DNA from 3 places in the Duganella sp. LjRoot269 genome. Region 1 is predicted to be linked to each of the others. Evidence: predicted binding sites of a transcription regulator. Region 1 holds the regulator's gene; each other region holds the start of a gene.
The links. Region 1 encodes sigma-54, which starts transcription at its own class of promoters, with help from an activator protein. Its sites were predicted from a motif close to TGGCANGNAANCTGCTTT; they were not measured.
Positions count from the first base shown of each region.

Region 2: a site for sigma-54 is predicted at 5,247-5,264, ahead of ACSQ3S_RS04765 (flavin monoamine oxidase family protein). Genes of this name have one in related genera too.
Region 3: a site for sigma-54 is predicted at 3,495-3,512, ahead of ACSQ3S_RS30735 (pilin). Genes of this name have one in related genera too.

Region 1 is NZ_CAXUSL020000001.1:962,812-972,425, reverse strand. Features, by position in the region: gene ACSQ3S_RS04245 (VOC family protein) at 1-307, opposite strand, end outside; gene ACSQ3S_RS04240 (Lrp/AsnC family transcriptional regulator) at 404-868, opposite strand; gene ACSQ3S_RS04235 (enoyl-CoA hydratase/isomerase family protein) at 875-1,954, opposite strand; gene ACSQ3S_RS04230 (alginate lyase family protein) at 1,986-2,945, opposite strand; gene hpf (ribosome hibernation-promoting factor, HPF/YfiA family) at 3,034-3,393, opposite strand; gene ACSQ3S_RS04220 (RNA polymerase factor sigma-54) at 3,471-4,949, opposite strand; gene lptB (LPS export ABC transporter ATP-binding protein) at 4,959-5,711, opposite strand; gene lptA (lipopolysaccharide transport periplasmic protein LptA) at 5,712-6,305, opposite strand; gene lptC (LPS export ABC transporter periplasmic protein LptC) at 6,329-6,919, opposite strand; gene ACSQ3S_RS04200 (KdsC family phosphatase) at 6,932-7,462, opposite strand; gene ACSQ3S_RS04195 (KpsF/GutQ family sugar-phosphate isomerase) at 7,462-8,460, opposite strand; gene ACSQ3S_RS04190 (cation:proton antiporter domain-containing protein) at 8,592-9,614, shown strand, end outside.
Region 2 is NZ_CAXUSL020000001.1:1,090,300-1,099,913, forward strand. Features, by position in the region: gene ACSQ3S_RS04745 (alpha/beta fold hydrolase) at 1-203, opposite strand, end outside; gene ACSQ3S_RS04750 (DEAD/DEAH box helicase) at 380-2,656, shown strand; gene ACSQ3S_RS04755 (hypothetical protein) at 2,921-3,067, shown strand; gene ACSQ3S_RS04760 (Mu transposase C-terminal domain-containing protein) at 3,067-4,935, shown strand; gene ACSQ3S_RS04765 (flavin monoamine oxidase family protein) at 5,325-6,932, shown strand; gene ACSQ3S_RS04770 (c-type cytochrome) at 6,929-7,351, shown strand; gene ACSQ3S_RS04775 (RidA family protein) at 7,365-7,895, shown strand; gene ACSQ3S_RS04780 (TonB-dependent receptor plug domain-containing protein) at 7,960-9,614, shown strand, end outside.
Region 3 is NZ_CAXUSL020000001.1:6,875,977-6,885,590, forward strand. Features, by position in the region: gene ACSQ3S_RS30715 (SDR family NAD(P)-dependent oxidoreductase) at 1-367, opposite strand, end outside; gene ACSQ3S_RS30720 (LysR family transcriptional regulator) at 494-1,405, shown strand; gene ACSQ3S_RS30725 (flagellar brake protein) at 1,524-2,234, shown strand; gene ACSQ3S_RS30730 (pilin) at 2,294-2,755, opposite strand; gene ACSQ3S_RS30735 (pilin) at 2,982-3,443, opposite strand; gene ACSQ3S_RS30740 (FHA domain-containing protein) at 3,638-4,216, opposite strand; gene sucD (succinate--CoA ligase subunit alpha) at 4,317-5,198, opposite strand; gene sucC (ADP-forming succinate--CoA ligase subunit beta) at 5,212-6,381, opposite strand; gene ACSQ3S_RS30755 (DUF2889 domain-containing protein) at 6,459-7,043, opposite strand; gene recX (recombination regulator RecX) at 7,321-7,773, opposite strand; gene recA (recombinase RecA) at 7,909-9,036, opposite strand; gene ACSQ3S_RS30770 (response regulator) at 9,209-9,614, shown strand, end outside.

The DNA of each region.
Region 1 (9,614 bases):
GGTCGTTGATGTCGGGCCGCAGGCCCGGCTCGCGCAGCGCCATCGCGCCCAGGCTCATGGCGGCATGGAAGAATTCCCGCGCGGCCTGCCGGCTCGGTGCGGACACCGCCAGGTGCGCGCGGTCGCCGGCCAGCACGCCGTCGCCGCTGGACGGATACAGGCAGAAACTCCACGCGCCGTCGGCGCCGTAGATCACTTGCGTGGCGTCCTGGTGCTGCAAGCTGTAGCCCAGCGGGTTGAAGCAGGCGGTGTAAAAGGCGGTCGCGCGCGCGAGCTCGCGCGTGCCGATGGAAACGTGGTCGATCATGATGGCATTCCTGTGTAGATGGAAGGCACATCTTACCGAGCGGCCGTGAGACAAAATCGCATTCTTGCCCCTTGCGGTGCACGAATTATTCAATTTTCACAGCGGCACCTTGGTCTCGAACTTGGCGCAGTTCATGGCCAGCAAGCTCTTGTAGTTGCTGACGTTGTTGTTCGACGTGAAAACGCGCCGCGTGAACGCCTGGAACGATTCCATCGACGCCGCCGTGACCACCAGCATGAAGTCGAATTCGCCGGCCACTTCGTAGCAGGCCATGACGTCGGACTCTTCGCGCATCAGCGACTCGAACATCTTCAGCAGCGCGGTATTTTGCTGCTCCAGCTGCACCGTGACAAACGCCGTCAGCGGACGGCCGACCCGCACGCGGTCGACCAGCGCCACATCCTTGACCAGGACGCCGCTGGCGCGCAGCTGGGCGATGCGGCGCTGGCAGGTGGCGGCGGAGGCGTGTACCAGCTCGGCAAGACGGCGCAGCGGTATCGTCGCGTCGTCCTGCAACAGGTTCAGTATCTGGATGTCGATACGGTCCAGTTGGACGGACATCGGCGCCTAGTCCAGGTGGCGCAGCGGGTGCGCGTAATCCGGCCACACAGGCTGGAAGAAGCGCTGCACCATTTCTTCGGTTACTTCTTCGAGCGACGACGGCTTCCACTGCGGCGCGTTGTCCTTGTCGATGACGAGGGCGCGCACGCCTTCGATCACTTCGCCGTCCTCGAAGTTGTGGCGCACCAGCGTGCGTTCCATGCGCAGGCAGTCGGCCACGCTTGAAGCGGCGCCGCGCTTCAGCAGCTCGTGCGTGACGCACATCATCAGCGGCGAACGGGTAACCATGATCTCCAGCGTTTTCTGCGCGAAGGCGCTGTCGTCCGTCTTGAGCGAGGCGACGATGGCCGGCACCGAGCCGGCGCCGAAGTGGCGGTCGATGGCGGCGCGCTCGGCCTCCAGCTTGCCCTCGGCCGGCCTGTAGGGGGCGGCGAAGGCGGCGATCGCCTCCGGCAGTTCCGCGCCCGCGGTCGACTCCAGGATCGCCTCCAGCACCTCCATGTCGGCCACGGCCGCGTAGTGGTCGGCCAGGCCGGCGTACAGCGCGTCGGCCGCGCCTATCGTCACGCCGGTCAGGCCGAGATAGTAGCCCAGCTTGCCCGGCGCGCGCGGCAGGAAGTAACTGCCGCCCACGTCAGGGAACAGGCCGATGTTCACTTCCGGCATCGCCATCCGCGTGCGCTCGGTGACGATGCGCACGCGGCAGTCCGGGCCGCCCTGCGAGACGCCCATGCCGCCGCCCATGACCACGCCGTCCATCAGCGCGATGTAGGGCTTGGGATAAAAATGAATCAGGTGGTTGAGCGCGTATTCCTCGCTGAAGAAATCCTCCAGCAGCGCGCTGCCGCCCTGCGGCGAGCCACGGCCGACGTCGTAGAAGAAGCGGATGTCGCCGCCGGCGCAGAACGCCTTTTCGCTGCTGCTGCGGATGACCACGGCGGCCACCGAAGTGTCGTCGCGCCATGCCAGCAGCGCCTGCGTGATGTCGCGCACCATCGCCAGCGACAGCGAGTTCAGGGCCTTGGGCCGGTCCAGCGTGATGGTGCCGGTGCCGTTGCCGACGCTGGTGTGGACGTATTCGCTCATGAGTAAAAAGGGCTGAAGGAAAAGCCCTATTCTACTGCGACTTCGGCGCCGCCAGATGTTCGAGCGGATTGGGCAGATTGAGGTCGCCGCCCAGGCGCGGCTGCCATTGCTTCTTCGCCGGCACCTCCTGCGGCTTGCCTTCGTGGCGGCCGTAGATGGTGGTCACGTCGAGCACGCCGACGCGCTCCTGCTCGAAGCCGGTGGCCTTGGCGATGCCCGACGGATCTGCCGACGCCGCAACGGTGAACTTGACGATCTGGTCCAGCTTGGGATCATGCAGGTCCAGGATCGATGCGATCATCACCAACGGCACGGTGGCGTACACCTGGTAGTGCAGCGCCTTGGCCGCGCGCTCCATCTCGGCCGGCAGCGAACCGTCGGCCGCCATCTGCCCCATCGCGTGGTCGAACACCTTGCGGCCCCAGCCCAGGTAGCGCTGGTCGCCCGTCACGCCGCCGACCGCGGTGACGGCCAGGCCTTCCCAGTAGTAGTGGTTGTTGCGGCCGCCCTTCTTCGCATCGGAGTGCGCCATCGTGGCGTCGGCCAGCGTCTTGAGCCAGCCTTCGATGGCCTGCTGCTGCGCGGCGCCGGCGGCCGGCTTCAGGCGCGCATAGCTGAGCGCCATGCCGCCCAGCGTCCACTTGCGCACGTAGTAGGCCTGCTCGCTGGACAGCTTGCCCAGCATGGCCTTCTGCCCGGCCCAGCTGGCCAGCCAGGTCAGCGCGCAGGCGCCGTCGGCCGCGTTGGCCTTGGGGTCGAGCTGGTAGGCGGTGGCGCCCTTCGCCACCTCGGCCAGGAAGTCTTCGATCGGCTTGGTGTTGGCGATGTTGCGCGCCCGTAGCACCGGATCGATGACGGAATGGTGCGCGTCCGAGTAGTAGCTGTTGGCGTCGATGTCGATGCGGGCCGGCGGCGGGGCTTCGCACGCCAGCGCCGCGCCGGTGGCGAGCAGGCCAAGCAATGACGTGCTGGCAATCAGGTGAGATTTCATGGGAGGGCTCATCAAGTTAAACGTTTAACTATCTTACCTCAAAAAAGGGCGCCGATGCGCCCTTAGTCGAGTGGTGCCGGGGCCGTTGTTATAGGGCGGCGGCAGCGGGTTCGTAGCTATCCGGGAGATGCTTGATCGCATCGTGGCCGTGCTCTTGGACCTTGGCTTTGTATTTCATGACCTGCCGATCCAGCTTGTCGATCAGCGTATCGATGGCGGCGTACAGGTCCTGGGACAGGCTTTCCACGTAGACGGTTTTACCCGACATGCGCAGGTTGATTTCAGCCTTCTGGCGTTTCTCTTTCTCTTTAAGGTTATCTACAGTCAGAATGACAGCAATATCAATCACTTGATCAAAGTGGCGTGTGACGCGTTCGAGCTTGTTCTGCACGTATTCACGGATGGCCGAGGTCACTTCGAGATGATGTCCACTGATGGTGAGATTCATACACACTCCTAAAGATGATGTCGCTTCTTACGGTTAGTGCGTGGCCCATTACTACCGGGCGCGCAGGAACCAAGTAACTACAAAGACTTGCGGAGACTGACTGGCGGGATTTTCAACGCTTCGCGATATTTGGCAACAGTTCGTCGCGCAATCACCATGCCTTGTTCTCCCAGCATGTCCGCAATCTTACTGTCGGATAAAGGATTTTTCGGGTCTTCTGCTCCTGTCAATTGCACGATGAGTGCGCGTATCGCCGTCGAACTTGCTTCCCCTCCCGCTTCGGTGGCGACATGGCTACCAAAGAAATATTTCAACTCAAACATGCCGTGCGGGGTCAGCATGTATTTTTGAGTTGTTACCCGAGAAATAGTACTCTCGTGTAAACCCAGTGTATCAGCAATTTCGCGAAGCACAAGGGGGCGCATGGCAACCGCGCCGTGCGAGAAAAAGTTCTTTTGTCTTTCTACTATCGCCTGGGCGACGCGCAGGATGGTGTCGAAACGCTGGCGCATATTCTTGATCAGCCACTTGGCTTCCTGCAGCTGCGCGCCCATCGCGCCCTCGCCTTTTCCCTGCTTGAGCAGGTTGGCGTACATGGCGTTGACGCGCAGGCGCGGCATGACGTCGTTGTTCAGGCTGACCTGCCAGCCGGTGCGCGATTTCTTGACGATGACGTCCGGCACCACGTAGTCGGACACGTCCGACGCGAACGCCGAACCGGGGTGCGGATTGCACTGGCGGATCACGGTCTGCGCCTCGCGCAAATCCTCGTCGTCGCACAGCAGCGCTTTTTTCAGCTTGTTGAAATCGCGCTGGGCAAACCACGTCAGATGGTTTTCCACGATGGCCAGCGCCATGCGCCGCGTCACCATCGGCACGCCCGGCAAGCGCTTGATTTGCAGCGCCAGGCACTCGGAGGCGTTGCGCGCGCCCACGCCCATCGGATCAAAGCTCTGCAGCAGCGACAAGGCGGTCTGCAGTTCGTCGATGTCCAGTTCCAGCTCCTCCGGCAGGCGGGCGTGGATGTCCTCCAGCGATTCCTCCAGGTAGCCGTTTTCGTCGAGCGCGTCGATGATCAGCTCGACCAGCGCGCGGTCGCGCATTTCCAGCACCGTCACGCGCATCTGTTCCATCAGGTGCTCGCGCAGCGTGCAGTGGTTGGCTTCGAGCTGCGGGCGCGCGTCCTCGTCGTCGGGCGCCTTGCTGCGGCCGGCGTCGCTCCAGTCGACGTCGGCGTCGCTGCTGGTGCTTTCGGTGTCGGCGGCAGGGCCGTCGTAGTTGTCGGCGTCGGCGGCCGGCGCTTCCTGCGCGTTGGGCGGGCCTTCCGGCGGCGCGTCGCCGACCGGGGCCTGCTGGCTGATGGCGCCGTCCGACAGCAGCCGCAGCGAGCGGTCCAGCGGGTCGTCGAGACGCTCCAGCAGCGGGTTATCGGTCAGCAGCTGTTCGAGTTCCTGGTGCAGCTCCAGCGTGGACAACTGCAGCAGCCGGATCGACTGCTGCAGCTGAGGTGTCAGCGCGAGGTGCTGCGACGTGCGCAGTTGCAATGACTGTTTCATGGGGTAAGGCTACATCCTGAAGTGTTCACCCAGGTACACGCGACGCACCGACTCATTGGCGATGATGTCGTCTGGCCGGCCTGAAGCCAATACCGTGCCCTGGTTGATGATATACGCGCGGTCGCAGATGCCCAGCGTCTCGCGCACATTGTGATCGGTAATGAGGACGCCGATGCCGCGTTCCTTGAGGAAGCGCACGATGCGCTGGATCTCAATGACGGCGATCGGGTCGACCCCGGCGAATGGTTCGTCGAGCAGCACGAAGCGCGGATTGGTGGCCAGCGCGCGCGCGATCTCGACCCGGCGGCGTTCGCCGCCCGACAGCGACAGCGCCTGGTTTTCGCGCAACTTTTCGATCTGCAAATCGGCCAGCAGGGTATTGAGCCGTTCATCAATTGCAGCCTTGGATAAAGGCTTGCCGTCCACTTTCTGGATTTCGAGGACGGCGCGGATATTTTCTTCCACGGTCAGCTTGCGGAACACCGACGCCTCCTGCGGCAGGTAGGACAGCCCCAGCGACGCGCGGCGGTGGATCGGCAGGCTGGAGATGTCGGTGCCGCTGATGTCGATGGTGCCGGCGTCCGACGGCACCAGGCCGACGATCATGTAGAACGAGGTGGTCTTGCCGGCGCCGTTGGGGCCCAGCAGGCCGACCACTTCGCCGCACTCGACCTGCAGCGAAACGTCGTGCACGACCTGGCGCTTGCCGTAAGTCTTTTGCAGGCCTTTGACGATCAGGGTGCTACCGCAGGATGGTTCCATTTATTTCCCCGGCGTAGGCGTGGTGGCGGAGGCGGCGGGAGCCGAGGCTGCAGGCGGACGGATCGTCGGCTGGATCACCATGGTGCCGCGGCCTGCACCCGGTTTGCTGACGCCAGAGACGTTGTTCTTGACATCGAAATGTTCGGTGCGGCTGTCATAGGAAATGAATTCGCTGTCGACTTCACTGGCCAGGCGACCGCCCTCCAGTTGGCGTACCTTGGCCTTGGCGAACAGCTTTACCAGGTCGGTCTTGTCGCTGTACTCGATGCGTTCGGCTTCGCCCTCAATCCACTGGTCGCCAGCGCCGTCGCGCTTCTGGCGGAAGGTGGACAGCGTGCCAGGCGTGCTGGTCAGCACGACAAAGTTATAGCCTTCCGGATCGGTCGTCACGACCGCCTTTGGCGATTTCATCAGCAAGGTGCCGCGGGTCAGCACGACGTTGCCGATCAGCGTCTTGATTTGCTTGACGTCGTCGATCTGCAGATCGTCGTAATCGATCTTGGTCGGTTTGTTGGCGTCGGCTTTTTCCGCATGGGCCGCGCCAGCCGCCATCAGCAGCATCGCGGCCGTCAGGATCAGTTTTTTCATCATCATTCCATTCTTCATCATTGGTTCTTTCAATGGCCGCGCGGCGGCACGGTCAGTTGCCCGCGTCCGCCCAGTTGCACCTGGCGGGTGGCGTTGTTGGCCTTCATGCCGACGCCGTTGGCCGTCGCGTTGCCCATTTCCAGCGCGACCGGCGCCGTGGTTTCCATTCTTTCCTCGTCCGGGAACACGGTCAGCGCCGGGGTCGTCATGCGCATCGCCTGCGCTTGCGGCGTGGCCGGGCGCACGACGTCCACATTACCATTGAGCTGGACCCGCGTATTGCCCTGGTCGACATGCGCGGTATCGGCATGGATATTCATCGGCGGCTGGTTGCCCGCCAGGCTGTGCACGTAAGGCTTGTCGATGTCGGAAGCGTCGTCGACCGGACGGTGGGTCAGCTTGTCGCCGGAAATGATGTAGGCCGGCTGGCCCGCCTTGTTCATGCGTACGAGGCTGAAGCGGTCGATGATGTAGTCCGGCTCGTTGCGGTGCTGGTCGGCCTGTGCTTCCTGGCCGGCCTGATTGACCACCTGCACCAGCCAGAAGCTGCCGACGGCGACAAACACGCCGACGACCATGATGACGGTCAGCTGCCAGCGGTGGGCTGTTCTTTTACGCATGACTGATCCCCGTCAAACCAGGAACTGCGCCATCACGCGCTCGTAGCTGCCCTGCGCGTGCAGCAGCAGTTCGCACACTTCGCGCACGGCGCCGCGGCCGCCGGCGGCGACGGTGGTGTGGTGCGCGCGCTCGAGCACTTCGGCGCGGCCGTTCGGCACGGCGACGGCGAAACCGACGCGCGTCAAGATCGGCAGGTCGACCACGTCGTCGCCGATGAAGCCGACCTGCTCGGCGGTGAGGCCGGTCTTTTCCAGCAGCGCGTTGAACGGCGTCAGCTTGTCGTGGCCGCCCTGGTGCAGGTGGGCGATGCCGAGGTCGGCGGCGCGCTTGATCACCTGCGGCGACGTGCGCGCGCTGATGATGGCGGTCTGCACGCCGGCTTCCTGCAGCAGCTTGATGCCCAGGCCGTCGTGCACGTTGAAGGTCTTCAGCGCCTCGCCCTCGGCACCGTAGTGCAGGCTGCCGTCGGTCAGCACGCCGTCGACGTCGAAGATCATCAGCTTGACGCGGGCGGCCCGTTCGACATACGTGAATTCAGTCATCAGATCACCTTGGCGCGGGTCAGGTCGTGGATGTGCAGCGCGCCGACCAGCTTGCCGTCGGCGTCGGTCACCAGCATCTGGTTGATGCGGTACTGCTCCATCACGGCGACCGCGTCGACGGCCAGTTTTTCCGGCGAGATCGAGCGCGGGTTGGCGTGCATCACGTCGCGGATGATGACCTTGCTGAAGTCCTGGACCTTCTCGATCATGCGGCGCAGATCGCCGTCGGTGAACACGCCGACCGGCTTGCCGTCGGCGTCGACGATGGCGGTCATGCCCATGCCCTTCTGCGTGATTTCCAGCAGCGCGTCGGTCAGCTTGACGTCGGCGGTCACCTGCGGCACGGCGTCGCCGCTGCGCATGACGTCGCGCACGTGGGTCAGCAGGCGGCGGCCCAGCGCGCCGCCCGGGTGCGAGCGGGCGAAATCCTCTTCCTTGAAGCCGCGCAGGTCCAGCAGCGCGACGGCGATGGCGTCGCCTAGCGCCAAGGTGACGGTGGTCGACGTGGTCGGCGCCAGGTTCATCGGGCAGGCTTCCTTGGCCACGGCCACGTTCAGGTGGACGTCGGCGATGTCGGCCAGGCTGGAGCCCGGCTTGCCGGTCATCGCGATGACCTTGCTGCCCATGCGCTTGACCACCGGCAGGATGGTCATCAGCTCGGCGCTTTCGCCGGAATACGAGATGGCGATGAAGGCGTCGTCGGCGGTGACCATGCCGAGGTCGCCGTGGGCCGCTTCGGCCGGATGCACGAACAGCGCCGGCGTGCCGGTCGAGGCCAGCGTGGCGGCGATCTTGCGGCCGATATGGCCGGACTTGCCGATGCCTGACACGACCACGCGGCCCTTGCAGTTCAGCAGCAGGGAAATTGCCTGAACGACACTATCGTCGGTCTCCAGACGGGCATTCAGGGCGGCGATCGCCTCCGCTTCGTTTTGCAGCGTATCGCGGGCCAGGCGCAGCGCGTGGGCGGCCATTTTTGCGTCAAAAGCTTTCAGCATTGTTTTTTCATGGGTTACACTCATGCCCAAGTATAGCCGAATTGAGAAAGCAAAAAACTTGCCAGTCACAACATAACCCCCGCATCGGCCCACAAACAACGAAATTATATTTTTTTACTGGCTATGTTGACATGACGTTTACGCCGCTGGAATTAACGCTGATCCTGCTGGGAAGCGCGGTGCTCGGCGTCGTCGCTTTCCGCATGCTGCACCTGCCGCCCATGCTCGGCTACCTGGCCGTCGGCATCCTGATCGGCCCGCACGCGCTGGGCCTGGCCGAATCAAGCGAGGCGACCCACTCGCTGGCCGAATTCGGCGTGGTGTTCCTGATGTTCTCCATCGGGCTGGAATTCTCCCTGCCCAAATTACTGGCCATGCGCAGCATCGTGTTCGGGCTGGGCATGGCGCAGGTGGGGCTGACCATCGTCGCGACCATGGTGTTCGGCTGGGCCCTCGCCACCCAGCTGCCGGCCGACATCCATATCGGCTGGCAGGCCGCGTTTGCGCTGGGCGGCGCGCTGGCGATGTCGTCGACGGCCATCGTGTCAAAAATGCTGACAGAGCGGCTGGAGCTGGAAAGCGAGCACGGCCGCAAGATCATCGGCATCCTGCTGTTCCAGGATCTGGCCGTGGTGCCGCTGCTGATCTTGATCCCCTCGCTGGGCCAGCGGCCGGACGCGCTGGTCGAGACGCTGGCCTGGGCCGGCGTCAAGGCCGTCATCGTGCTGGCGCTGCTGCTGTTCTTCGGCCAGAAGCTGGTGCGCACCTGGTTCACCATCGTGGTCAAGCGGCGCTCGCAGGAACTGTTCATGCTGAACCTGCTGCTGATCACCTTGGGCGCGGCCTGGATCACCGAGCGCGCCGGCCTGTCGCTCGCGCTGGGCGCCTTCGTGGCCGGCATGCTGATTTCCGAAACCGAATTCAAGCACCAGGTGGAAGAGGACATCAAGCCCTTCCGCGACGTGCTGCTGGGGCTGTTCTTCATCACCATCGGCATGCTGCTCAACGTCCACCTGGTGCTGGAAAACTGGTGGCTGGTGCTGGTGCTGCTGGCCGGCCCGGTGCTGCTGAAGTTCGCGCTGATCGCCGGCCTGGCCAAGCTGTTCGGCGCCTCGGACGGCGTGTCGATGCGCACCGGCCTGGCGCTGGCGCAG
Region 2 (9,614 bases), 130 kb from region 1:
CCGTGCAGGAGAACGGCGGTCTTGCCGTTGGCCGCGCCGGACGGCGCCACGTCCATGTAGGCCATCTGCAGCTGCTGCCCCTGTGAGCTGAAGCTGTAGTGCCGCAGCGGATAGGGATAGTCGAAGCCCTGCAGTTCGGGACCGTAGGTTGCGGCCGACGCCGGGCCGGCGAGGGCGGCGGCGAGGATGAACAGATTGCGCATGGTGGAATCGCTCCGGAACAGGGGAAGCCGCCAATATAGGCCATTTGCGAACGTCGCGCTTTGGCGTCTAAACAGGCGGTTTTAAGCAAAAAAGGTCCCGAACCGGCCAGAGAGAGTAAACTACGCACAAATTTCTTTCGCAATTAGGCGATTCGAACATACTTGTGAGTGACGCCATGTCTGCAAATCCCGTATCCCCCATCGCCCTTTTTTCCGACCTGAACCTCAGTGCGCCGTTGATCAAGGCCCTGAAAGAGGTCGGCTACGAGTCGCCGTCGCCGATCCAGGCCGCGACCATCCCTTCGCTGCTGGACAACCAGGACGTGCTGGGCCAGGCCCAGACCGGCACCGGCAAGACCGCCGCCTTCGCGCTGCCCATCCTGTCGCGCATCGATATCAAACAGACCACGCCGCAGGCGCTGGTGCTGGCGCCCACCCGTGAACTGGCGATCCAGGTCGCCGAGGCGTTCCAGACCTATGCCGCCCACATCCCCGGCTTCCACGTGCTGCCGATCTACGGTGGCCAGAGCTACGGCCCGCAGCTGTCGGCGCTGCGCCGCGGCGTGCACGTCGTGGTCGGCACCCCGGGCCGCGTCATCGACCACCTGGACAAGGGTTCGCTCGACCTGTCCAAGCTGAAGACGCTGGTGCTGGACGAAGCCGACGAGATGCTGCGCATGGGCTTCATCGACGACGTCGAGCGCATCCTGCAGGAGACGCCGGAGTCGCGCCAGACCGCGCTGTTCTCGGCGACGATGCCGTCGGCGATCCGCCGCATCGCCAACACCTATCTGCGCAATCCGAAGGAAATCACCGTCGCCGCCAAGACCGGCACCGCCGAGAACATCCGCCAGCGCTACTGGCTGGTGTCGGGCATGCACAAGCTCGACGCGCTGACCCGCATCCTGGAGGCGGAGAACTTCGACGGCATGATCATCTTCTCGCGCACCAAGCTCGGTACCGAGGAACTGGCGAGCAAGCTGCAGGCGCGCGGCTTCTCGGCCGCCGCCATCAACGGCGACATCCAGCAGGCGCAGCGCGAACGCACCATCCAGCAGCTCAAGGACGGCAAGATCGACATCCTGGTGGCGACCGACGTCGCCGCGCGCGGCCTGGACGTGGAGCGCATCAGCCACGTGGTCAACTACGACGTGCCGCACGATCCGGAAAGCTACACCCACCGCATCGGCCGCACCGGCCGCGCCGGCCGCAGCGGCGAGGCGATCCTGTTCATCACGCCGCGCGAGAAGAACCTGCTCAAGTCGATCGAACGCGCCACCCGCCAGCCGATCGGCATGCTGGAGCTGCCGACCATCCAGGCCGTCAACGACGTGCGCATCGCCAAGTTCAAGTCGCAGATCAGCGAAACGCTGGCCCAGGGCGAGCTGGAACAGTTCCAGTCGCTGATCGAGGACTTCGAGCGCGAACAGAACATCCCGGCGATCGAGATCGCCGCCGCGCTGGCCAAGATGGCGCGCGGCGACGTGCCGCTGCTGCTCGACAAGAAGCAGCAGACCGCCGCCGCCACCTGGGACGAGCGTCCGGGCCACCAGGTCGGCTTCGAACGCCATGGCAGCCAGGACCGTGGCGACCGGGGCGACCGATTCGAGCGCGGCGAGCGTCCGGAGCGTGCCGACCGCAGCGAGCGTTTCCCGAAAAAGGAACGCATCGTGCGCGCGCCGGACGCCGGCATGCAGACCTTCCGCATCGAAGTGGGCTACCAGCACGGCGTCAAGCCGGGCAACATCGTCGGCGCCATCGCCAACGAGGGCGGCATCGACTCCAAGAACATCGGCCGCATCGAGATCTACGACGACTACAGCGTGCTCGACATGCCGGACGACCTGAGCGGCGACGTGCTGGAGCACCTGGCAGGCATCAAGGTGGCCGGCCAGCAGCTGCGCATCAGCCGCGACAGCGGTGATGGCGCCGCGGCGCCGGCCCCGGCTCCGGCGGCCCGTCCGGCCCCGGTCCGGAGCGCCCCGTCGGCCGCGCCCGCCGCATCCGCCGCCCCGGCGGCGCCGGCCCCTTCGCCGCTGGCCAAGGCCGCCCGCGTCGACAGCGCCGAGCTGGACGAGGCCGCGCCAAAGAAGAAAAAGGAAAAGCCGGGCAAGATCGCCTTGCCGATGAGCGCCTTCCGCATCGAAGTGGGCAGCAACCATGCGGCCACGCCGTCCAACATCGTCGGCGCCATCGCCAACGAGGCGGGCCTGGAAGCCAAGCACATCGGCCGCATCGAGATCTTCGACACCTACAGCATGCTGGAACTGCCGGACGGCATGCCGCCCGAGCTGTTCAAGCACCTGGGCAAGGTGTGGGTCGGCGGCGCGCAGCTGAAGATCAGCCATGCCGAGCGCATGCCGCCCGAGTCGGGCAAGTCCACGCCGCCGAAGAAGCCGGCGCCGGGGCAGAAGGACAAGTTCAAGTCCAAGCCAGCCGGCAAGAAATACTAAACACGACGGGGCCGCAAGGCCCCGTTTTCACGTCCGCGCAGTGCACGAGCACGGTGCTGCGTTGCACCAAAACAAAGCTTGGCGAGCCTTAAATATTGCTCGTACACCAATCCGCTCACGGCCTGTCCACCGCGCTCCCATAGCGCCGCCGCCGCGCCGGCATGCCTGGCCCGCTTATTGCATGGCTGATAGCCCAATCGTTATAAAAGGCATCCCTTGAGATGCCTCCACCTGAGACACGTCGTTTAGCATGGGAGTATTGAAATGACTCAATTCAGGAAATTGTGGACTACTTTTGTCGACGCCATCAAGCCGCAAGTCTTGCGCGAGCAAGACCAGGTCGGCCTGCATTCGATCTTCATCGATACGCGGCCGTTTAACGTTGCCTCCTTCTCTGACAAGGACCGCTGATGCTGTTGCGGAACGACCTGCTGCAGTACACGCATCCGTCTCCGCGCACCGTCCGCATCCTGTGGATCGCTCCCGAGCAAAGCCACGCCTATGTATTTGACGTGGCGGCCCGCTCGGCCGACGTCGAGTTGATCCAGCTGTCGGTGCTGCATGCCGACATTCGTGCCGGCCACGCCAGCGTGTTGCCGGCCGACCCTTACCTGATGGTCGTCAGCCAGGAGCTGCTGCCGGCCAAACACCTGCAACTGCGCGCCCGCGCGTGGGCGATCGTCGAACCGCTGGTGGCGCTGGAGCCGGGCATCTACGAGGCACGCCAGCGCGGCCAGCTGATCGCCCAGGCCACCGAGGCGCACGGCGTGTCGCACCCGACCATCTACCGCTACCTGCGCCGCTACTGGCAGCGCGGGCAGACGCCCAACGCGCTGCTGCCCGACTACGGCAACTCCGGCGGGCGCGGCAAGGTGCGCCAGGCTTCGGCCGGCGTCAAGCGGGGGCGCCCGCGCAAGAGCGGCGCCGACGCGGGCCCGGGCCTGAACGCCGACGAGGAAATCCGCCGCACCTTCCGCGTCGCCACCGCGCATTACGCGGCCGGCCACGACAAGTTCTCGCGGCTGGGCGCCTACCAGCAGATGCTGGCCGACTTCTTCATCGAGCGCCATATCGACGCCGACAGCGGCCGCGTGCTGACGGTGGCGGGCAGCCAGGACGCCGTGCTGCCGACCTTCGGCCAGTTCAACTACTGGCTCGATCACGACGACGACCGCCCGCCCGAAGTGGTGCGCCGCAACGCCGCCGCAACCGCCAACACCGCCGCCACCGCAACCGCCGTCGCCGCCGCAAATGTTCCCGATGCCGCGTCCGCGCGCTTCGCCTCGCTGCCGGCCGGCGGCCGTCCCGGTGCCGGCTTCTACCTCGATGCGGTGCGCGCCGAGGTGCAACTGGTCTCGCGCGCCGACCGCCACCAGGCCATCGGCCGGCCGCTGGTCTACCTGGCGCTCGACTCATACAGCCGCATGGTCACCGGCGTCTACATCGGCATGGGCCAGGCCAACTGGCAGCACGCGATGCTGGCGCTGGCCAACTGCGGCGCCGACAAGCAGCGCTACAGCCAGCAGCTGGGCCGCCGCATCGAGGCGGCGCAGTGGCCATGCCGCCACCTGCCCGAGACGCTGTTCGCCAACAGCGCGCTGACCGGCGACGCCGAGCGCGATGCGCTGCTGAACAACTTCAACCTGCGCTGCGTGACCGTCGACCACGGCCCGGACGACTGGAAGGCCGTGCTGGAAAAGCGCTTCCGCCTGGTGGCGCCGCACGCCGACGGACTGCCGTGCCGCCTGGACGGCGTGCTCGACCTGCAGCAGTTCACCCGCATCGTGGTCGACTGCATCCTGTACTACAACAACCGGCAGCAACTGGCGCATGCCGGCGGCGCCACGCCGCGCCAGCTGTGGGACTGGGGCGTGGCCCATCGCGGCGGCAGCCTGCGGACCTATCCCGAGCACCTGATACGCTGCAGCCTGATGCCGGTGGCGCAAGCCGACGTCGCCGGCGACGGCATCCATCTGTTCGATAGTATTTACACCTGCGCCCGCGCCATCAACGAACGCTGGTTCGAGCGCGCGCGCCTGCGCGGGCAGTGGAGCGTGCGCGTCGCCTACGATCCGTCCAACATGGACATGGTTTATTTGCTGGACCCGAACGCGCCGATGCAGTTCCACGCCTGCCACCTGGCCGACGGCAGCGCCGCGCACCAGCAGCTGTCGGCGGCGGAAATCGCCCGCCTGCCACGCACCGTCGCCAATCCCGCCACCTCGGCCAACACGCCGCTACGTACCACTACGCAGGCTTTCGCCAGCTTCGCTAACTGATTCCATAGCTTGATAGCCAACGGCGCGATCCAGCGCCGTGCAGACCACTTTGCGACATGCCGGTGCGTGCCACTTGCTGGTGCGGCAGGGTGGAGCCGTTTCCAACCGGCCCGCGCCGCGCTTGGCGCGCGCGACCGCCACACCGAAAATAAAGTCCATGCGGCACAAATAAAGTTTGTCGCCGGAAGCGCCCCGTTGGAGCAAAGAACAATGTTTTCGCCATCGCCGAACAAACATTGTTTGATGTCGCCGAGCCTTATGCCATAAGGCTTCCCGTGGTTACGAACACTGTTTATTTTGTTGTGACTTCGTGGCACGCCACTTGCTAGACAGGAACTATGGGGACGCAAGTCGCCCAAGGATCTTTCAGCAGACTGGTGAGGAAGCAGATGGACAGTAAAACAGTAAAACCGTTTAAATCGTTTAGTTCATTCACGCGAAGGGATTTCCTATATCGCGCCGCGGCGGTCGGCGGCACGGGATTGCTGCTCAATACCATGAACGCATGGGGCATGGGCATAGGCTCGACGGCGTCCGCGCCGCCGGAGCTGAGCGGCAGCGGCAAAGGCAAGAAGGTGCTGATACTGGGCGCCGGCCTGGCCGGCATGACCGCCGCCTTCGAGCTGGGCAAGCTGGGCTACCAGTGCCAGATCCTCGAGGCGCGCGCCTTCGCCGGCGGCCGTTGCCAGACCGCGCGCAAGGGCTTCAGCCTGACCGAGCTCGGTGGCGAAAAACAAACCTGCGAATTCGACGACGGCCACTACATCAACCACGGCCCATGGCGCATCCCGCTGCACCACCAGTCCACGCTGCACTACACGCGCCTGTTCGAGGTGCCGCTGGAGGTGATGGTCAACGATAACGACCATTCCTTCGTCTACTCGGAAAACGCCGGCCCCTTCGCCGGCAAGCGCATGCGCATCAAGGAGATCAAGGCCGACATGCGCGGCCACGTCTCCGAGCTGCTGGCCAAGTCGGTCAAGAACAACCAGCTGGACCAGGAACTGACGGCCGACGACAAGCGCCTGCTGCTGGACTACCTGGCGCACGAAGGCCAGCTGGCCGGCGCCGACCTGCAGTACAAGGGCCGCACCGGCCGCGGCTTCGCCGTCAATCCGGGCGCCGGCACTTCGCCCGGCCCGGGCACGCTGTCCGATCCGCTGGGCTTCAAGGACCTGCTGGCGTCCAAGCTGGGCAACGTCTACAGCGCGGTGCAGGACTTCCCGATGCAGAACACCATGTTCCAGCCGGTCGGCGGCATGGACTCCATCGCCAAGGCGTTTGAAAAGCGCGTCGGCAAGAACATCCGCTACAAGTCGGAAGTGCAGACCATCCGCCAGAACGACAAGGGCGTCACCGTCACCTTCAAGGACACCGGCACCGGCAAGGTCGCCAGCATCAGCGCCGATTACTGCCTGTGCGCGATGCCGCTGTCGGTGCTGCGCCAGATCGACACCGACTTCTCGGACAAGTTCAAGAAGGCCGTGGCCACGGTGGCCTACGCGCCGGTCGGCAAGATCGGCCTGCAGATGAAGCGCCGCTTCTGGGAGGAGGACGAGCATATCTACGGCGGCCACGTGCTGACCGACCTGAAAGGCATCAACACGATCTCGATGCCGTCCTACGGCTTCCAGAAGAAGAAGGGCGTGCTGCTCGGTTACTACCAGTACCAGACGCAGGCGATCGAGATCAGCGCGCTGTCACCGAAGGAGCGCGCCGCGTTCGCGCTGGCGGCCGGACAGAAGATCTTCCCGCAGTACACCGACAGCTTCGAGACTTCGTTCTCGGTGGCCTGGCACCGCGTGCAGTACAACCTGGGTGGCTGGGCCGAATGGACCGAGAAGACCCGCGCCGCCGCCTATCCGACGCTGCTCGAAGGCGAGGGCCGCGTGCTGCTGGCCGGCGAACACCTGAGCTATCTGACCGGCTGGCAGGCCGGCGCCATCGAATCGGCGTGGCAGCAGATCGCCAAGATCCATGAAAGGGCCAGCGCATGAAGGAAGTGCTGATCAAGGCCGCGATGGCCGTCGTGGCGCTGCTGGCGGCGGCCGCCACGGCGCCGTCGCGCGCGCAGGACGCGGGCGCTGCGGACGGCAAGGCGCTGTTCCTGAAAAACTGCGCGGCCTGCCACCAGGCCACCGGCAAGGGCATACCCGGCGCCTTCCCGGCGCTGGCGGGGAACAAGTTCGTGCAGGGGAAAAGCACCGACGTCGCCACCGTGCTGCTGAAAGGGCGGGGCGGCATGCCCGATTTCAGCGACAGCCTGAGCGACGCCGACATCGCCACCGTCCTGAGCTTCGTGCGCAGCGGCTGGGGCAACAAGGCGGGCCCGCTGACCGAGGCGGAAGTGGCGGCGCTGCGCGCCACGCTGCAGGTCGAGCCGTTCAGCAACGGTCAGGTATCCAACAAACACTGAAAGAGCACACCACATGAAAAAAGCACTCGCAACCCTGTTGATCCCGGCCGCGTTGGGCCTGTTGTCCACCGGCGCCGGCGCCGCGCCGAAGGCCGCGCCCAAAGCCGCCGCCGACATCGTGCGCCACAAGATCCCCGGCTCCGATTTCCCGATCGCGCTGGCCGTCAGCGTGCCGTCGACCGCCACCATCCACTTCGTCAGCGGCCAGGTGCCGGCCATCGTCGACAAGAGCGCCGCCCCGGATTCGCTGGCCGCCTTCGGCGACACCAAGACCCAGTCGGAGTCGGTGCTCAAGAAGATCAAGGAAGTCCTCGAGGGCATGAAGCTGGAGATGTCCGACGTGGTGAAGATGAGCGTGTTCCTGGTCGGCGATCCGGCCAAGGGCGGCAAGGCCGACACCAAGGGCTTCATGGAAGCGTACACGCAGTATTTCGGCGCCCAGGCCAACCAGCCCAACCTGCCGGCGCGCGCCGTGGTGCAGGTGGCGGCGCTGAGCAACCCGGGCTGGCTGGTCGAGATCGAAGTGGTCGCCGCCAAAAAATAACCGGATATCCAGGTCATCCGGGGATACAGGTCTTACTTTCTTTTTTATTCAATGGGGATTAAATATGCATAAGGCCACACTCAAGATCGGCGTCGCAGCCGTGCTGTCCACCCTGTCGTTCGGCGCCGCGTTCGCCGCCAACGCCGCCGCCGATGATGCTGCCGTCCCGGCCGATGCCGCCAACGCCACCTCGGCCGGCGCGGTGATCGTCACCGGCACCCGTTCCAGCGGCATCAAGGTGGAGAACAGCGCCTCGCCGATCCAGGTACTCGATGCCGCCTCGCTGCAGCGCACCGGCCAGCCGGACCTGATCCAGGCGCTGGCGCAGAACCTGCCGTCGTTCACGGCGCAAGCCTTCGGCGGCGACACCGCCAACCTGACCTTGTCGGCCCGCCTGCGCGGCCTGAGCCCGAACAACACGCTGGTGCTGATCAACGGCAAACGCCGCCACGGCACCGCCAACCTGGCCGTGCTGGGCGGACCATACCAGGGCGGCGCAGCGGCCGACCTGAACTACATTCCGGTATCGGCGATCGACCACATCGAGGTGCTGCAGGACGGCGCGGCCGCCCAGTACGGCTCCGACGCCATCGCCGGCGTGATCAACATCATCCTGAAGTCGAACAACCACGGCGGCACCGCCAGCGCCACCGGCGGCGGCTACGTCGACGGCGGCGGCCGTACCGGCGACGCCTCGGCCAACGTCGGCGTCGAGCCGTTCAAGGACGCCTTCCTGAGCCTGACCGCCGAATCGAAATACCACGGCTACAGCGACCGTGGCGGCATCGACCCGCGCGTCGTCAATCCGGCCAACATGGCGGCCTACCCGGGCATGTTCCAGGAGCCGGGCTACCCGCACGTCAACCACATCTCGGGCGACGCGCAATACCACCTGAACGTGCTGGCGGCGAACTTCGGCTACGACCTCACGCCTGACAGCCAGCTGTACGCGATCGCCACCTACGGCCGCAAGGAAGCGCGCGCCTACGAGAACTACCGCCTGCCGAACCGCCTGCCCAAGATCTATCCGACCGGCTTCTCGCCGAAGGAAACCATGAAGCAGGACGACTACGCGCTGACGGCCGGCATCAAGGGCCTGGTCGGCGGCTGGAATATGGACCTGAGCACTACCTACGGCAAGGACACCAGCAAGATCGGCGTGGCCGACTCGGGCAACGTCTCGCTGTTCAACGACACCGGCGCCTCGCCGACCGTGTTCAGCGCCGGCGCCTTCATCGCCAGCCAGCTGACCACGACCCTCGAAGCCAGCCGCGAGTTCAACGTCGGCTGGGCCAAGCCGCTGAACGTGGCCGGCGGTATCGAGCACCGCATCGACAAGTACGAGATCGAAGCGGGCGACCCTGCCTCGCGCTACAAGGAAGGCTCGCAGTCGTATCCGGGCTTCTCGCTGACCGACGCCGGCAGCCACCGCCGCACCAACGAGGCGGCCTACATCGACCTGGCCGGCAACCCGATCACCGACCTGACGCTGGACTTCGCCGCGCGCTACGAGCACTTCAGCGACTTCGGCAACGCCAAGGTCGGCAAGCTGACCACCCGCTACGACATCACGCCGGCGGCGGCGGTGCGCGGCACCTTCTCCAACGGCTTCCGCGCGCCGACCCTGGCCGAGGAATACTACTCGGCCACCAACGTCGGTCCGACCACCGCCTTCGTGCAGCTGGCGCCGAATTCGGCCGGCGCCAAGCTGGTCGGCGT
Region 3 (9,614 bases), 5.9 Mb from region 1:
CGGTCTGGACGGTGAACAGCGTGCCCTTCACGTTGCGGGAGAAGGTGTCGTCAAAATGCTCTGCCGTAATCTGGCCCAGCGGTAGCATGGTGCCGCCGCCGGCGTTGGCGACGAGTACGTCCAGCTTGCCATGCCGGTCGCGAATGTGATCGAACAGTTGCTGTAACTGCGACTGGTCCGTGGAGTCGACGCGCATCCCTTCGGCAGCGCCGCCGATGGCGCTGACCGCAGCGTCGAGTTCCGTCTGCCGGCGGCCGGTGATGTAGACCTTGGCGCCTTCGCGGACGAAACGCTTGGCCATGGCCAGGCCGATACCAGTGCTGCCACCAGTGATGACTGCAACTTTTTGTACGAGTTTCAACGTCATGATGATCTTCCTTTAAAGTGGATGGAGTGCGAGTGAGTATGCAGAGGAACAACCGGCCCGATAAGGCAAGCGCGGCTCACAACATTTATGCTTTAATTGCATGAATCAATCACTCGGCGTCCCCAGATGAATAAATTGCTATGGATGCATTGCCTGGTTCGGGCTGTGGAGACCGGCAGCTTTTCGGCCGTGGCGCGCGAATTGGGCATCGGCCAGCCCAATGTCAGTCGCCACATCGGGTCGCTGGAGCGCATGCTGGGCACCAGGCTATTGAACCGGTCGACTCGCCAGCTGACCGTCACACCCGACGGTCAGCGCTATTACGAATTGGCCCGGCAGGCGATGGATGTCATCAATCAGGCGGAGTCCGAGGCGCGTGGACAGCAAAATCCGCATGGACTGCTGAGGGTGGCGTGCGCCCCCACCCTGGCGGTGGAACAGATCGTCGATTCACTGCCGGAATTCATGGCCAGGTTTCCGGATGTAGAGGTGGAATTCAGGCTCAGCGACAGCTTCGCCGATCTCATCGCCGAGGGAGTGGATGTGGCGATACGCGGTGGCGCGCTGAAAGACAGCGCGCTGCGGGCACGGCGGGTTGGAACCTCGGAGCGCGTCTGCATCGCCGGTGCCGCTTATCTGGAGCAGCATGGCGTTCCGAGCCAGCCCGCCGATTTGCTGCAACATCAATGCATCATCTATACCCTGCTCGCTGAAGAAGGACGGGGCTGGGCATTCACGAACGGCGAGGTGCACGTGACGGGCCGCCTCAAGCTCAACAGCCTGGAGGGGGTGCGCCGCGCGGCGCTGGCGAACATGGGCATAGGCTATTTGCCGGCGTGGATGGTCGCCCATGAGCTTCGCAGCGGCAAGCTTCAACTTGTCCTGGGCGATCATGCAAAGAAATCGCCGGTCAATGCGGTGTATTCCGCTGACCGGCTACTGCCACTGCGCGCGACGGTCTTCATCGACTTCATCGCCGCCTTGTTCGCCGCCACGCCGGGACTGGACGGGCTGCCCTTGTCCAGGACGCCAGACTAAAGCACGCCGCGACCAAATCGCAACTGCTCGTCTTGTCTGATTGTTACCCTTCCATGGCAGGTATATAATTGATGTCACGGAAGTAATTATTTGACGCAGGTCTCACGAAAGAATTTGCATGAGCAGCACTCCTCCCGCAGGCGAAGCCAAGACTCAGGAATACGAATTCGAGCAGATGAACCTGCAGGTAGGCGGCAGGATACAGTTCATTACTCACCGTACCATCAAACCCATCCAGCACTTCTCCACGCTGATAGGATGGTCCAAAGACGAATACATGATCGTCAAGGTGCCGTTCGAGAATGGCGCACCGATCGCGCTCAACGATGGCGACAAGCTGACGATCCGGGTCTTTTCCGGCGTGAACGTGTGCTCTTTCTCCTGCGTCGTGCAGCGCGTGTTTCCCAGGCCGCTGTTTTATGTCCACCTGTCGTTCCCGGTATCGATCCAGGGCACCAGCCTGCGGGCGGCGATGCGGGTCAAGGTCGATATCCCGGCGCAGGTGACGACGCCGGTCGGCACCACCTCGGTATTCCTGGTCAACCTGAGCGTTTCCGGCGCATTGATCGAGTCGGCCAAGAGGCTGTCGGAAGACGACGCCGAGGTCGGCCTGTCGTTCTACCTGATCGCCCAGCCCGGCAACCGGCAGGTGCGCATCAATCCGCAGGCGACGATACGCAATATCAACATGGTCAAGCCGGCCACCGGCGGCAAACCCGACGTGTTCACTTACGGCGTGCAATTCATCGACCTGGACCCGGTCCACTACACGATGCTGCAAAACCTGACCTACGAAGCGCTGATCGCCGACCGCCAGAAGATCGTCTGATGCGTTTTGCAGGGACGAAAAAAAACCGGCCGAGGCCGGTTTTCTACATCTAAATCAGCTTAGATGTTGTTCTTCGTGATGGCGGTCTTCGCGGCCGTGTTGGTCACCGTGGTGGTGGCCTTCCAGGTCAGGTTGGTGGCGCCAGCTGCGATGGTCGGGGTGTAGATTACGGTCAGGCCATCGACGCCGGTACCCAAGCCGGTACCCAGGGTCAGGGTGATCACGCCGGCAGCGACGGTTGCGCTGGCGACTTCCTTGGTCGGGGTAAAGACCGGAATGCCAGGCTTGGTATCGGAGCAGTCGGTCAGGATGCCGCCAGCTTCCTGGGCGCAAACGGCCACAGCGGTTTTCAGCGAATCGGCAGCGCCCTGGGCGTTGGCGATCTTGGCTTTCACGGTGTAATCGCTATACGCTGGAATCGCCACGGCGGCCAGGATGCCGATAATGGCGACCACGATCATCAGTTCGATCAGGGTAAAGCCGGCTTGTGCTTGTTTCTTCATCATTTTCATGGATTTCATTTTCTACTCCTGAGGGTGGGCGCTACGTTTTTTTGTGTACTTTCCTATGAGCAAGTGGCGTGCCAAGGCATTTCAGCCACCAAAAGGAACGAAATCATAAAAAATACGCCACTTTTTGTCAGTTTCCATGACGCAATTTGTCAGTCGCGCAATCGATTGACAAATTTTGTCAGTCGCCCACAAAAAAACCCGGCCGCAGCCGGGTTCTCTATGCATCTAAATCAGCTTAGATGTTGTTCTTCTCGATGGCGGTCTTCGCAGCCGTGTTGGTCACGGTGGTGGTGGCCTTCCAGGTCAAGTTGGTTGCGCCAGCTGCAACGGTTGGGGTGTAGATGATGGTCAGGCCATCGACGCCGGTGCCCAGACCGGTACCCAGGGTCAGGGTGATCACGCCGGCAGCGACGGTTGCGCTGGCAACTTCCTTGGTCGGTGTGAAGGCTGGGATGCCTGGCTTGGTATCGGAGCAGTCGGTCAGGATGCCGCCGGCTTCCTGGGCGCAAACGGCCACAGCGGTTTTCAGCGAATCGGCAGCGCCCTGGGCGTTGGCGATCTTGGCCTTGACGGTATAGTCGCTGTACGCCGGGATCGCCACGGCGGCCAAAATACCGATAATGGCAACCACGATCATCAGTTCGATCAGCGTAAAGCCAGCCTGAGCTTGTTTCTTCATCATCTGCATGGATTTCATTTTTGACTCCCGGGTGTGTTGAACATCAAAATTTTGTAGAGCACCTAGCTATGTGCAATTGATGTGCCAGCCCTTTTTGCGATGGAATCCGGCTGAAACCGCCTGAAACTGCCGTTTTTTGTCGGTCCGACTGCCCTTTTTTGTCAGCCGGTACGCCGCAATTTGTCAGCTCAGCCCGCAACTGACAAATTTGGTCAGCCGATGCGGAAGGCCATTTGTGTTCCGCTGAGGTCGATCAAGTCGCCCGGGTGCAATCGTTGCGCCGCCTGCTTGCCCAGGGCGACGCCATTCACCAGCGGCGCCACGTCGCCTTCCGTGTGGACGATCGAATACGCATCCGGCTGACGATGGATCACCACCACCTGCACGCCGGCGCGGCCGAGCGTGGTCTGCGGCTTGGTCAGCGCCACCTGCTTGCCGGCGTTGCTGCCATTTAATACTTCGATTTGCGCCAGCAACGGTGCCGCCGCAGCCATCGGCCGCACGCCGTCAGCCACGAACTCGACGTGGAACTTGGCCATCTTGATCACATCCTGGTGCTGCAGGAAATGCTTGCCGATGCGGTGGCCGTTGACGAAGGTGCCGTTGGTGCTGTGCAGGTCCTCGAGGAAGGAATCGTCGAGGATGGTGACGATGACCGCGTGTTCGCCGCTGACGGCCGGATGCGTCAGCACGATGTCGTTGCGCGGGTGACGGCCGATGGTCATCCGCTCCTTGCTCAGTTGTACTTGCTGTTCCACCTGCCCATCCCGCGAGATGATGATCTTCGCCAATCTGGTCTCCAAAAGAAAAAGCCCCGTGTGGCCTTGCGACGATCTTGAGCGTCGCATGCGCACATGGGGCTTTTTTATTCCACATTCAAGCTGGCTGTTATTACAGCATGGCTTTCAGCAGACGCGCCATTTCGGACGGGTTCTTGGTGACGGTGATGCCGCAAGCTTCCATGATTTCCAGTTTGGCTTGTGCGGTGTCGGCACCGCCGGAGATCAGCGCGCCGGCGTGGCCCATGCGCTTGCCCGGAGGAGCGGTAACGCCGGCGATGAAGCCGACCACTGGTTTCTTCATGTTGTCTTTGATCCAGTAAGCCGCGTTCGCTTCGTCCGGGCCGCCGATTTCGCCGATCATGATGACCGCGTCGGTGTCAGGATCGTCGTTGAACATCTTCATGACGTCGATGTGCTTCAGACCGTTGATCGGGTCGCCGCCGATGCCGACTGCCGACGATTGGCCCAGGCCCAGTGCGGTCAGCTGACCGACTGCTTCATAGGTCAGGGTACCCGAACGCGAGACCACGCCGATGCGGCCCTTGCGGTGGATGTGGCCTGGCATGATGCCGATCTTGATTTCGTCAGGGGTGATCAGGCCTGGGCAGTTAGGGCCCAGCAGCAGGGTCTTCGAGCCGGCTTTGGCCATGCGGTCCTTCAGGGCCATCATGTCGCGGACTGGAATGCCTTCGGTGATGCAGATGGCCAGATCCATTTCAGCTTCGACAGCTTCCCAGATCGCGGCGGCCGCGCCTGCAGGCGGTACGTAGATCACCGACACGTTTGCGCCGGTTTCTTTTTTCGCTTCGGTCACGTTGGCGAAAATAGGAATGCCTTCGAAGTCTTCGCCGGCTTTCTTAGGATTCACGCCTGCCACGAAAGCAGCTTTGCCGTTCGCGTAGTCGCGGCACATGCGGGTGTGGAATTGACCGGTCTTGCCGGTAATACCTTGGGTAACGACTTTGGTATCTTTATTGATCAGAATGGACATGTTGATTCCTTAATTAAGCTTGACCGGCAGCGGCTGCTACAACGCTCTTCGCTGCATCTTCCATGGTGTCGGCTGCGATGATAGGCAGACCGGAATCGGCCAGCATCTTCTTGCCCAGGTCTTCGTTGGTGCCCTTCATGCGCACCACCAGAGGCACCTTCAGCGAAACGGCTTTCGATGCGGTGATCACGCCTTCGGCGATGACGTCGCAACGCATGATGCCGCCGAAGATGTTGACCAGGATGGCTTTCAGGCCTGGGTTTTTCAGCATGATCTTGAACGCTTCGGTCACTTTCTCGGCCGTTGCGCCGCCGCCCACGTCCAGGAAGTTGGCCGGCTCGCCGCCGAACAGCTTGATGGTGTCCATGGTGGCCATGGCCAGGCCGGCGCCGTTCACCAGGCAGCCGATGTTACCGTCCAGCGAGATGTAGGCCAGGTCGAATTTCGATGCTTCGACTTCGGCTGGATCTTCTTCGTCCAGGTCGCGGTAAGCCAGGATTTCCGGCTGGCGGAACAGCGAGTTGGCGTCGAAGTTGAACTTGGCGTCCAGTGCGATGACCTTGCCCGAACCGGTCAGGATCAGCGGGTTGATTTCGGCCAGCGACGAATCGGTTTCCCAGTAGGCTTTGTACAGGCCTTGCAGGTTGGTGACCGCGTCGGCGATCGAACCTTCCGGCACACCGATCTTGGCGGCGATGCTGGCGGCTTCAGCGTCGGTCAGGCCGACGGATGGGTCGATGGCGATCGAGTGCAGCAGTTCTGGGTGGGACTCGGCAACTTCTTCGATGTCCATGCCGCCTTCGGAGGAAGCCATCAGGACGACGCGCTGCGATACGCGGTCGGTCACCATCGACACGTACAGTTCTTTCTTGATGTCCGCGCCTTCTTCGATCAGCAGGCGGCGTACTTTCTGGCCTTCAGGGCCGGTCTGGTGCGTGACCAGCTGCATGCCCATGATTTGCTCGGCGTATTCTTTGACTTGCTCCAGCGACTTGGCTACCTTCACGCCGCCGCCTTTACCACGGCCACCGGCGTGGATTTGTGCTTTTACAACCCAGACCGGGCCGCCCAAGGTTTCAGCAGCTTTGACTGCTTCTTCCACGGACATGCACGGAATACCGCGCGGAACCGTCACTCCGTATTTTCGGAGGATTTCTTTGCCTTGATACTCATGGATTTTCATGCTGGCTTCCCTTCTGATGCTGATGTGTAAAAATCGGTTGATAGTGCGAAATGTGTGTATCTAGTAAGCAGAGATTGCTACGCGCCACCTGGTGCTGCTTTGACCACCCAGCGCGGGTAAAACTGCGCCACTGCTCCGCCGTCGGTGCGCAGGGCATGGCATTTGTCGAGTTGAAAAGGCTTGTGGCGCGGCACGCCGTTATCTTCGGTAGCCGCGTCGTTGGTCGACCAGACATCGTTGGCAAACGCCTGCACCGCGGCCGTCGGCAGGATCTGCGCCAGTTCGGTCAAGTGGGTGCAGCCGGAAATGCCGGCCAGGCGTTGCTTGAGCTCGTGGCGGAAACCCTTCATCAGGTTCAGGCCGACGAGCTGTTGTTTGTAATCGGGAGCAATGGTGTCGCAGTGGCCGGGATACGGAACGGCATCGGATGCGGCTTCGGCATCGACGATGGTCAGTTGCAGATCGACGGTCAAACGCAGGTGCAGGTCATGCAGGGGGGTGCCGCCAGCGCGTGGGCCCGAGGCCAGCACGGTGTCGTGCACTTTGATATCGGTGATATGGGCGTCAAGATCCCACAGGCCGTCATCGCGTGCGTACGCTTGGACGGCAATTGCGCGCGTGTGCCGGAGCGCACGTCGGGTAACTGGGGTTGACAGGGACATAAGACCGATGCCGCTCTCGCGACAGAAATTTAGTAAGCAGCCATGTGCTGAAACGCACGTGTCCGCAGCTTCTACGGACAACTACCGCACCTGCGGCGCTGCAAAAACCCCAAAAGTGTAGCACATCAAGACCGCCAGTTGCGCCAGAACATATGTTTTGACCACAAAAATGGGCGTTTCGAGGTTGTTTTTACAAGAAATTCATCAATCGTATTTCAGTCATGGAAACATTGTATGGTGCGTTGCGGCAGCCGTTCAGTCAGCCGCTCAGTCGCGCTTAATCATCCTCCGGCGCGCCTTTTAACGCGGCCTGGACGGCGCGCTGGGAAAATCCGCGCTGCAGCAGGAAGCGCATCTGCTTGTTGCGTTCCTGCGGATCGGCGGCCACGGTGCCGAACTTGCGGCTCCACACTTCCTGGCAGCGCTCGGCCTCGCCTTCGGCCAGGCCGGCCTTCAGTTCCTGCAACTCCTCGCCCTTGATGCCGTGGCTTTGCAGCTCGGCGACAATGCGGCTGTTGCCGAAGCGCGCGGAGCGGCGGTGGATCAGCGCTTCGGAAAACCGCTCCTGCGACAGCCAGTTGTTCTTTTCCAGCAAGTCGAGCAGGGCTTCGATGTCGTCGCCCTCTTCCGCGTAGCGCGACAGCTTGCGGCCCAGTTCCAGCCGGCTGTGTTCGCGCATCGACAGGAATCGCAGTGCGCGTGCCTTCAGGCTCAGTTGCGGTGCTGCCATAAAACCCTCTGCACAATGAGAAAACCACCGGCTGAATAAACAGCGCGGTGGTCAATCCGTCGCTCCCGCGCAGGCGGGAGCCTATAGAACGCATGCTCAGCATGGATCCCCGCTTTCGCGAGGATGACGGCTATTTTACGCCGCGTCGGCTTTGTCGGCTTTGTCCGCTTTGTCGGCCTTATCGGCTTTGTCGACGGACTTCAGCTTGACGACGGTGTCGGCTTTATCGGTATTCAGCGGCGGCAGTGCGCGCACGCCCAGCGATTCGCGGACCTTGTTTTCGATTTCCCATGCCAGCTCAGGACGCTCTTGCAGGAAGATGCGGGCGTTGTCCTTGCCCTGGCCGACGCGCTCGCCGTTGTAGCTGTACCAGGAACCGGACTTCTCGACGATCTTCGCTTCCACACCCAGATCAAGAATTTCGCCTTCGCGCGAGGTGCCTGCGCCATACAGGATGTCGAAGTGCGCTTCCTTGAACGGCGGCGCGATCTTGTTCTTGACGACCTTGACCTTGGTTTCGTTGCCGATCACCTCGTCACCCGACTTGATCGAGCCGGTGCGGCGGATGTCCAGGCGCACGGAGGCGTAGAACTTCAGCGCGTTGCCGCCGGTGGTGGTCTCCGGGCTGCCGAACATGACGCCGATCTTCATGCGGATCTGGTTGATGAAGATGACCAGGGTGTTGGTGCGGTTGATCGAACCGGTCAGCTTGCGCAGCGCCTGCGACATCAGACGGGCTTGCAGGCCCGGCAGCGAATCGCCCATGTCGCCTTCGATCTCGGCGCGCGGCGTCAGCGCGGCGACGGAGTCGATCACCACCATGTCGACCGAACCGGAACGCACCAGCGCGTCGCAGATTTCCAGCGCCTGCTCGCCGGTGTCCGGCTGCGAGATCAGCAGTTCATGCAGGTTGACGCCCAATTTTTGCGCATAGCCGACGTCCAGCGCGTGTTCCGCGTCGATGAAGGCGCAGGTGCCGCCCAGTTTTTGCATTTCCGCGATGGTTTGCAGGGTCAGCGTGGTCTTACCCGACGATTCCGGACCGTAGATTTCCACCACGCGGCCGCGCGGCAGGCCGCCGACGCCCAGGGCGATGTCCAGGCCGAGCGAGCCGGTCGACACCACTTGCACCTCTTCCATCGGCGTACTGGCGTCCATGCGCATTACGGAGCCTTTGCCGAATTGCTTTTCAATCTGTGCCAGCGCGGCAGCCAGCGCCTTGGCCTTTTCAGATGCAGGTACAACAGCTTTTTTATCGTCCATAATGTTCTTTCAACCAGTGGGTGGGTGCAAATTCGTCGGTACAGGCAGTACTGTATAAAAAAACAGTGCTTAATGCAAGCACGATTTTTAAACAATTTTGAGTTCGCACAAAAACTCGCCACCTTGCGTGAAATGAAACACAATACAAGCTTCTGCAGCCGGAGTGTCTACCATGCGTATTTTACTTGCCGAGGACGATAGCGTACTGGCCGACGGCCTGACCCGGTCGCTGCGCCAATCCGGCTACGCCATCGATTGCGTGCGCAACGGCCAGGAGGCCGACACCGCCCTGTCGACCCAGGAATTCGATTTGCTGATACTGGACCTGGGCCTGCCCAAGCTGTCCGGCCTGGAGGTGCTGCGCCGCCTGCGCGCGCGCTCCTCGCTGCTGCCGGTGTTGATCCTGACCGCCGCCGACTCGATCGAGCAGCGCGTCAACGGCCTCGACCTGGGCGCCGACGACTACATGGCCAAGCCGTTCGCGCTGTCCGAGCTGGAGGCGCGGGTGCGGGCGCTGACCCGGCGCGGCGCCGGCGGCGGCGCCACCGTCATCAAGCACGGTCCGCTGTCCTACGACC